DNA from 2 places in the Pediococcus sp. EKM201D genome. Region 1 is predicted to be linked to the other one. Evidence: riboswitches for the same ligand, from Rfam matches in the RefSeq annotation. Region 1 holds a riboswitch; the other holds the start of a gene.
What was found. Region 1 has a riboswitch for lysine ahead of HFC68_RS05985 (amino acid permease). Riboswitches for the same ligand answer to the same signal wherever they lie in the genome.
Positions count from the first base shown of each region.

Region 2: linked by a shared signal. The riboswitch ahead of HFC68_RS08005 (aspartate kinase) and the one ahead of HFC68_RS05985 (amino acid permease) in region 1 are both predicted to bind lysine.

Region 1 is NZ_JAALFK010000003.1:195,422-200,495, reverse strand. It holds gene HFC68_RS06000 (LCP family protein) at 1-399, opposite strand, end outside; gene HFC68_RS05995 (alpha/beta hydrolase) at 536-1,333, opposite strand; gene HFC68_RS05990 (GNAT family N-acetyltransferase) at 1,423-1,923, shown strand; lysine riboswitch at 1,953-2,130, shown strand; gene HFC68_RS05985 (amino acid permease) at 2,244-3,695, shown strand; gene HFC68_RS05980 (deoxynucleoside kinase) at 3,776-4,408, shown strand; gene serS (serine--tRNA ligase) at 4,687-5,074, shown strand, end outside.
Region 2 is NZ_JAALFK010000005.1:112,608-117,681, reverse strand. It holds gene dapD (2,3,4,5-tetrahydropyridine-2,6-dicarboxylate N-acetyltransferase) at 1-520, opposite strand, end outside; gene lysA (diaminopimelate decarboxylase) at 541-1,833, opposite strand; lysine riboswitch at 2,002-2,182, shown strand; gene HFC68_RS08005 (aspartate kinase) at 2,298-3,677, shown strand; gene dapF (diaminopimelate epimerase) at 3,677-4,666, shown strand; gene HFC68_RS07995 (MFS transporter) at 4,812-5,074, shown strand, end outside.

The DNA of each region.
Region 1 (5,074 bases):
AGGATTCAAGGTTGCCACGATAATGGTATCTGTTCGGCCACGATAATTACGCCCGAGGGCCCCAGTATCAGTACCTAAAAGCAAAATTGAAATTGGTTTACTTTGCTTTAAGGTAGCTGAAACATCACGTGATTTCTGGATTTTAGCACTATCAAAAATCGAATCTACAGCATTTTTGGCATCGTACCATTTCTTAACCCCAAAGATAGCCAATATAACAGCAATAATGGAAACGACAATGATGGTTTTTTTTCTACGAGGTCGTTTCTTTCGTGGTTTTCGGCGCTGGTTTTGTTTATTTTGACCGTTGTCACCATTGTTATTATTGTCATCAGGTGTGTAATTGAACCGGTTTCTGCTGAATCGGCTTGAATTGGATCTGGGTGATTCAGAATTCATGCAACTTATCCTCCGAGTTATACTAAAAAATTCAATCATTAATATGATACCAAATTAATGGATTATCTATAACTTTGTTTAAGAAAGTTTAACAAATAGTACACAAAAAATTGGTATATCGACATTAATAACGAACTTATTTCAATTCATGCAACCAGGCCAGCGCCGTGGTTAACCAAGTAGCAATCCGATGATCGACGTGATGGTTATCATAGGCGGTAGTTTCATCGGCTAGAGCCATCCCATGAGGGCCATATTGGTAAAGATGAAGTTCTGTTGGAACCTGCAGAGCTTGAAGGGCTAAGAAGTAATCAACCGCATTTTGGGATGGAACTAACTGATCATCGGCCGTTGCCCAAATGAAGGTTGGGGCATTGTCTTTAGTGGCATTTTGATCAGCTGCTAATTGTTGAGGATGGGTGGTCCATTTAGCTAAAGTTTTAGCGTCAGGAAAACCATCATTAGGAGTAATTACAGGAAAACCTAAAATGGTTGCAAAAGGCTGCAATGTAGTTGATGCTAAATGGGTTTGTGAACTAAGCCAGGCTGCATTCCAGTTATTATTAAAATTGCTGACGATATGACCGCCAACCGAGAAGCCCATTAAAATAATCTGATTAACGTCAACCTGCCATTTTTCAGCGTTTTGATGCGTAATATCCATTGCTTCGGCTAATTCGATTAAGGGAGCTGGATAAAGTGGCTGAACTTCATCAACCAAGGAGTACCTTAGAACGGAGACTTGGTAACCAAATGATTCCAGACGTAAGGCAACTTTTTCAGCTTGAGCTAAATCGATGTGGGTGTAGGATCCACCGGGCACAAAGATTAAAGATGGACTTTTTTGATCAGTTAAATTGGGCGATATATATGAAATTAATTCGGCTTTTGATTTAGAATTAGTATGATTAAGTTTAGTTTTAACAATTTCCATAATGTTGACTCCTTTTTGAGAATTATATATTTGGTTACATTTTAATCTTTTTACTGTTATTCACCAAAGAAAAGGTAAGGAACTACGAAATGAAGTTTAAATTAAGATATTTTTTAGAAGATGATTTTAGTAATTATCAGGCGTTAGCTAATAATCGAAAGATTGCTAAATCAGCGGGGATGAAGATTCTGACAAACGCGTTTGAACAATGGATGGCGTTTAAAGGGATGGTTGGACGTCAAGGCTTTTTAGCAATCGTCAACGAAGCAGACCAAGTTGTGGGCGGAATTTTTATTTTTCAGCCAGCTGCAGAAGATATATATGAAATAGGATACTTATTGGGTGAAGAGTATTGGAACCAAGGTATTATGTCAAAAGCAGTACATTTTGCAATTAAAAACTTGAAAAATCGAAATAAACGAGATTTTAAAGTTTTTGCTAATGTTTGTATTGACAACTATGCCTCTCAGCAAGTACTAAAGCGCAATGGTTTTAAGCGTTTAGAAAAGATTACCACGGGAATCTCTGGTTATGATCAATCCTCACAAAAAGAGTATCGCTACGAATTAAATGTAAAATTACTTGAATAATTGAACAGATTTGTTATAATTTGAATCACATCGAAAGAAGAGGTTGCCTCAATTATTAGTAGATCCGGCTAGATGACTAAGCATCAATGACCCGAATTGAAAGGAAAAGAGGCCGAAATGACTACATGCTTATTCATGTACGATTTGGGCTCTGGTTGAATAAGCCAGAGACTGTCGCAATGAAAATTGCGGAGCGCTATCTACGATTTGACTAATGATTTTAAACAGTCTTTTTGTGCGTAGGAATGCTCACAAAAAGGCTTTTTATTTTGTTTTTTGAAAATCAACAGCGCCTCTTTTATTTTATAGGAGGTTTTCTTATGGCAGAACAAGGTGGTAGTCAGGTTAAGCGTGCCTTAAAGACGCGACATATTTCAATGATTTCACTGGGTGGAAGTATTGGTACAGGACTATTCGTAGCCAGTGGATCGGCAATCTCCACTGCAGGTCCCGGTGGTGCATTATTAGCTTACGTTGGGATGGGGGTCATGGTCTATTTCCTCATGACTAGTTTAGGAGAAATGGCGACTTATATGCCGGTTTCGGGTTCGTTTTCAACGTACGCAACTAAATACGTTGATCCAGCCTTTGGCTTTGCAATGGGATGGAATTACTGGTTTAACTGGGCTATTACGGTTGCAGTTGATATTAGTACCATTGCCTTGATTATGAAATTCTGGTTTCCTCACGCTCCGGGGTGGATCTGGAGCCTGTTGGCACTAGTGCTAGTTTTCTTGGTAAATGCTTTGACGGTTAAAGCTTTTGGTGAGACTGAATATTGGATTGCTTTAATTAAGTTAGTCACGGTTATTATATTTTTGGTCGTAGGAGTTTTAACCATTGTTGGAATTATGGGAGGTAAAGCCACATATTTAGAAAACTTTGTGTATCATAAAGCCCCGTTTGTGGGTGGGATCCCTGCTATTCTTAGTGTTTTCGTTGTGGCTGGTTTCTCGTTTCAAGGTACAGAATTGATTGGAATTACAGCTGGCGAATCTGAAACACCTGAAACTAGTGTTCCGAAGGCCATTAGCCAAGTATTTTGGCGAATTTTACTATTTTACATCTTAGCAATTTTTGTGATTGCTTGTATCATCCCTTATACAAGCCCTAATTTATTAGGATCATCAGCCCGTGATGTTTCCATTAGTCCATTTACCCTTGTGTTCCGTCGGGCAGGACTAGCAGGAGCAGCTGGGGTAATGAATGCGGTTATTTTGACCTCAGTACTATCCTCAGCTAATTCGGGGATGTATGCCTCGACTAGAATGTTATATTCGCTTTCGAAACAAGGATTTGCTGCCAAAATTTTTGGTAAAACTTCGAAGCGAGGAATCCCATACCTGGCCTTACTTGGTACAACTATCGTAGGATTGCTAACCTTTATTTCCAGTATTATGGGACCTAAAATTTATATATGGTTAGTTGCTGCCAGTGGACTGACTGGCTTTGTGGCTTGGGTCGGTATTGCGATTGCTCATTGGCGGTTCCGTCGGGCTTTTATTAAACAAGGACATGACGTGTCAGAACTTAGATATCGTGCAAAATGGTTCCCATTTGGACCACTCTTTGCCTTTGTTCTCAGTATTATTGTGATTGCGGGACAAGATATTCATTCCATTGCTAATTTCGATTGGCAAGCAATTGGGATTACGTACATGGCAATTCCGCTATTCATTGTGTTGTATACCTATTATAAAATTAGATATAAAACGAAGTTAATACCGCTGGAAGAAATCGATTTATCGCGTCCAGATATCACGAAAGAATAATTTTTTCAAGATATTGTTTTGGGGTCGTTTGGTGGTACAATATGTAGTGCTAAAAAACGAAAAAAGAGGTATTTCTTATAATGATTGCTTTATCAGGCCCAATTGGCGCAGGAAAGACAACACTTACAGAATTATTAACAAGTCACTGGGAAAGTGATGCTTATTACGAATCAGTAGATGATAATAAAATTTTGCCACTTTTCTACAAAGATCCTAAACGCTATGCGTTCTTACTTCAAATTTACTTTTTGAATAAACGTATGGATAGTATCAAGCAAGCTAATAGCGATGCTCGTAGTGTTATGGACCGTTCGATTTATGAAGATTCACTTTTGTTCCATTTGAACGCTGATTTAGGACGAGCAACTAATACAGAAGTGGATATTTACGATTCGTTACTTAAAAATATGATGCAAGAGTTGCCACGTCTTTCATATAAGAAGAATCCCGATTTACTAGTTCATATTGATATTTCGTTTGATACAATGTTAAAACGGATCAAAAAGCGCGGTCGTTCATTCGAACAAATCGAAAATGATCCATCATTATACGAATACTATCACGAACTCAATAAGCGCTATGTTGCTTGGTTCGATAATTATGATCAAAGTGCTAAAATTAAAATTGACGGTGATAAATATGATTTTGTGGAAAATCCAGAAGCTCGTCAAAAAGTTATTCAACTAATTGATGAAAAGATTGCCACAATTTAATTGATATCTACCCGGCTTTTTTGTAGAATTAGTTTATAAATTAATAGAGAAATTAAAGGCGTTTAAAGTAGGTTTTTAGAGAGATCCGCATGGTGGAAAGGATTAGCCGAAACTCCGGCGCTAGTTAAAAGGTGGGTAATGCCACACGGTGATTCCGTTATCGTCGGATTGAGTGCACCGCTTATATAAGCAGGTGAACTTGGGTGGTACCGCGAAAAGAGTCTCTTCGTCCCAATGTGGATAGAGGCTCTTTTTCTATATTTAAGGAGGATGTAATTATGTTAGATTTGAAAATGATTCGTAATCATGTAGAAGACGTCAAAGCTAAATTAGCAACTCGGGGCGTAAAACCTGAAGCAATCGACGATTTATTGGCTAAGGATAATGAACGCCGTGAATTGATTGTAAAGAGTGAAAATTTGAAAAAGCTTCGTAATGAAGTGTCTGATCAAATTTCACAATTAAAACGTAATAAAGAAGACGCTAACGATAAAATTCAAGAAATGCGTAAAGTGAGCCAAGATATTAAAGGCTTAGACGAACAACTGGAAAATATTGCCGAAGAAGTTGAAAGCAAAGCTGCTCATCTACCTAATCTACCACATGAAGATGTACCGGTTAGTTTAACTGAAGAGGGTAGTGTTGAACAACGTCGTAATGGAACAC
Region 2 (5,074 bases), on a different contig from region 1:
TCAAAACATGATCATCAATTTGAACGGGTTGAGCGGAAGCTGGTTCAATTACGCCAGCTAAGACGGCACCTGCACCAATATGACAATGTCGACCAACTAGAGCCCGCCCACCAAGGACGACGCCCATATCGATCATTGTTTCGGCCCCAATCTCAGCGCCGATATTAATAATAGCGCCCATCATGATAACTGCATTATTGCCAATTAAAACTTGATCACGGATGATAGCGCCTGGCTCAATTCGGGCATTGACTTCCTTTTTGTCCAGAAGAGGAACTGCAGAATTTCGACTATCGTTTTCGACTCGATAGTGTGTGATTTGAGAAGATGATTCTAATAGTGCTTTAACGTATTTCCATTCACCAAAAAGAGTTCCAGAAGTTGGTGAAATAAAAGCTTCAATTTCATTCGGTATTTGTAATTGATATAGTTTTTCTCCGGCAATAAACACTCGAACGGGGGTCTGCTTTTTGGAGTTTGAAATGGTGTTAATAATGGACTGGGTGTCAAGATTACTCATAGTAATTCCCCTTTCAATTTTCAATAATCTAAATCATTTTGTATCATATCTGCGTATGTTTCTCTTTGAATAACTAATTGAGCTTGGCTATTTTCAGCAAAGACAACTGCTGGACGAGGATTACGGTTATAGTTACTAGCCATTGAATACCCGTAAGCACCTGTTGCCAACATAACGAGTACATCACCGGTCTTAGTAGTAGGTAATGGAAGGTGGTTGATTAAGATGTCACCAGATTCACAGAATTTACCAGCTAAACGAACGGTTTCAATCGGAGGCTGGTTTGGATTTTCTGCAAGGACCGCCTCATAGTCAGCCTGGTAAAGTGCGGGCCGAATATTATCACCCATTCCGCCGTCAACAGCAACGTAAGGGGATAAACCAGGGACATCTTTTCGTGAACCGATTGTGTAAAGTGAAAAACCGGCTGGGCCAACAATGGAACGACCTGGCTCTATCCAAATGGTGGGAATGGGTTGTCCAAGCTTAGAGTACTGGACTTGAAGTTCATCTAAAATTTCACCGAGAAGAAGCTCGGGGGCAAGAGGATCATCCGCATGGGTATACTTAATTCCAAATCCACCACCGATATTTAAAATATCGGCTGTAAATTGGTATTTTTGAGACCAATTTGTTAATAAATTGACTAACTTTTTAACCTCTAATTTAAAACCTGTTACTTCAAAAATTTGTGAACCAATGTGGGCATGGATTCCTCGTAGATGGATTCGAGGGTTGTTTTGGGACAAGCGCATGGCTTTTAATGCTTGTCCTGAATCAATATCAAATCCAAATTTACTGTCAGTTTGACCGGTTTGAATATAGCTGTGAGTATGAGCAGAAACACCTGGTGTAACACGGAGCAACACATCAATTTGAGTATTATTTTCGTTCAAAACTTGATCGAGCAATTCTAATTCATGAAAATTATCTAAAATGATAGTTCCCACTCCTTTTTGGACGGCAAAATTCAACTCGGCGAGTGATTTGTTATTGCCATGGAAGCTAAGACTAGTAGAGGGGAAACCAGCGGCCAAAGCTGTAGCAATCTCACCTCCAGAAACGACATCGGAATGGGCATGTTCTTGCTTAACAACTTGGTAAATGGCTTTGCAACTAAAAGCCTTGGAAGCATAGCTGACGATGCCGCGTATACCACGGTCTTCAAATTCTTTTTGAAAGGCTTGAATTTGATTACGAATCATGGTGACGTCAAAAACCTGGAGTGGGGTCCCATATTGACGGGCAAGTTGAGTAGCGCTTAGGCCGCCTATGGTAACCTGATTAACGTTATTTACGGTGTATAAAGACATTCGTTTACCCCCTTTTCTAATTTAATTTTCACAAATTTATAATACTAAATGAATTTCGTCAAGCATAAAGTAAGGGGGTATATGTCATAAATTGTTGCTCTAAGTAGAAGTGATTTATGAAAAATTTATTTTTTTGCATTCTAGTACAGAATGAGTATAATAGGCTTAAATTAAAAAAGAGGTTGCGGAGATTAAAAGTACCTGAGGATAGAATGAAGGATTCGATATGCCCCAGCGAAAGGATGATCCGCCGAAATGAACATTGACCTTTCTCAATGTTTGTTGGGTCTTGAGATAACATCTCAAGGACTGTCGCTATCATGACTGATAGCGGGGTGCTTTTCAAATCAGACTAATGATTTAGCGATGTTAGTTAATTACTAGCGCCCATTTTCGTTTTTTTACGAATGGGCGTTTTTATTTTGGTTAGTTGGAAAGCTAGAACCTCGCAAAAGGAGACTAGTATGGTAAAAGTTGTTAAGTTTGGTGGTAGCTCTCTAGCTAACGCAGCGCAATATCAAAAAGTAATTGAAATCTTAAGAGCAGATCCCGAACGTCGAATTGTGGTCGTTTCAGCACCGGGGAAGCGTTTCAAAGATGATGTTAAGGTGACGGATCTATTAATCAAATATGCCAACGCATCTGGGGAGAACGTCAAAGTAGCACGTCAAGCAGTGCTAGACCGATATCAAGAAATTGCAGATGCATACCACGTTTCTGATTCGGATTTTGAACAAATCAATGTACATCTAATTGATTTAGCAAATTTGCACCACGCAAATAAAGCATGCCGTCTTGCTCATTTTAAGGCGGCAGGGGAGCGGTTAAACGCAATTTTAATGGCATTAGTTTTAAAAAAATTCAATGTTACTGCGCGATTTGTTGATCCGAAACAATTGGGCATAAAGGCACATGGTGACTATAATAACGCGATCTTAGACCAGCATTCATATGCTCAAATTGAGGCAGTTTGTTCAAATTTGCTGGATGAGGCGGAGTATCTTGTAGTTCCTGGTTTTTATGCATATAACCAAAATGGTGAGGTATGCACTTTCTCGCGGGGAGGGTCAGACATCACAGGGGCCATTCTCGCACGTGGTTTCCAAGCTCAGCTTTATGAAAATTTTACGGATGTGGATTCCATTTATTCGGCTGACCCTAAAATCATTGCCCAGCCACATCCAATTCGAGAAATGACTTACCGTGAGATGCGGGAACTTGCATATGCTGGATTTTCCGTTTTTCACGATGAAGCCATCATCCCAGCAATTGAAGCTCAAGTTCCAATTGTGATTAAAAACACGGATCATCCCAATTTACCAGGAACCGTAATTGAACCCGAACAAAATTATGCTTCTGATTTAGAAATAACAGGAGTGGCGAGCTCAAGTCGGTTTGCGGCTTTGTATATACACAAATATCTGTTGAATCGTGAAGTCGGTTTTACCTTGAAATTATTAAAAATTTTATATCGTTACGATATTAGTTACGAACATATGCCTTCTGGAATTGATGATTTAACAATTATTTTCAACCAGAATCAAATAACGGATGAAATTTTACCCAGTTTGTTATCCGATATTCGGGAAGAATTGCACACTGACCAGTTAGAATGGATTGATGATTATGCAATCTTAATGGTGGTTGGAGAGGGAATGCGTGACAAGGTCGGCGTTGTAGATCGAATTGTGAATGCTCTAGCACGAAAACAAATTGGAATTCAGATGATTAACCAAGGGGCTTCTAGAATCTCAACGATGCTCGGAGTTCATCAAAACCAAGTAAATCAAGCTGTTCGTGAAATTTACAGAGAATTTTTTAAAAACAAAGGTAGGGCAGACTGATGATTAAATTATTACGAGTACACGGATCAGAAAATTCATTTATATTACTTGATCAAGAACAACTCGAAATACCAATGAATCTAGACCAGTTAATTCAATTAGCAATTCAAGTTACTAATAATCAAACAGGGTTGTTAGGTGGGGCTGACGGACTTCTTGTAGTTAGTTCAAGTGACCATGCTGGCGTTCGGGGACGAATGCAGGTTATTAATAACGACGGTAGCTTCGCTAGCATGTGTGGAAATGGGCTGCGAACGGTGGCTCGTTATTTAGCCGAAAAATATGAAGAAAATGATTTTTTGGTCCAAACAGATCAAGCCGATTTGCATGTAGGACGGGTAGCGACGATTGGAAATGGGTTACCCACATATCAGGTGGAAATTTCACCGGTTAGTTTTAATACTAAAAACCTACCAATGCAAATTGAAAATCAGGATAAATTGTTTAATGCGCCAGTTCGAGATTTTGATGATCAGCTTCTTTTTTCAGCCGTGGCGGTACCTAATCCACATTTAATAGCAATTGATAATAATAACCGGCTTTCAACTAAAAAGTTAGCGGAATTGGGTCATAGGTTAAATGCTTCCAATCCTTGGTTCCCAAAGGGAGTTAACGTGAGCTTTGGACGAGTCATTGGTCAGAATCAATTGTTCGTCCAAACTTATGAACGGGGGGTTGGTTTTACTAATGCCTGTGGGACAGGGATGTCAGCGACAAGTTTAGTTTGGAGCTTGTTAAATGATGGTCAAACTAGATTGGATGAAGTAAATGATATCTTTAATCCAGGTGGGATGGTCAAAACTCGGGTAAATCAAATTCATGGTGCATATACGATTGATTTAATTGGGAATGCGACTTTTACCCACCAAATCTGGATTGATGAGGATCAATTGCGACAAAATAATTTGGAACAGGTTCAAATTGAATCAACTGGAGAAGAATTACATTACCAAGAGTTTATTCGACAACTACCTCGCTATCGCTTTTAGTGAAATAACTACTATATAATATAAAGATTTTCAGTTAACCTAATTTTCGGTAAAACTGAAACCCAAGCAGATTAATTTAGGACTCTTTGGCTTTTTTACACTCTGATATAATAGTCATCGACTAATGAATTATAAGGAGAATGTTTTGAACTGGAAAAAAGGAACTTTAGGCGCGAGCGGAATGCTCGTCCTCGTTATTTTAATCGGATTGATGTTACGAACACCAATTACCACGCTACCTCTGATGCTAGGAGATTTGGCTAACAAACTGGAGGTCTCGAAGAGTAGTTTGGGAATCTTAACGACTTTGCCACTCATAATGTTTATGTTATTTTCGAGTGTCGCCTCGACCATTTTAAAAAAGTGGGGTTTTAAAAAGTCACTCCTAGGTACCTTAGCCATCCTATT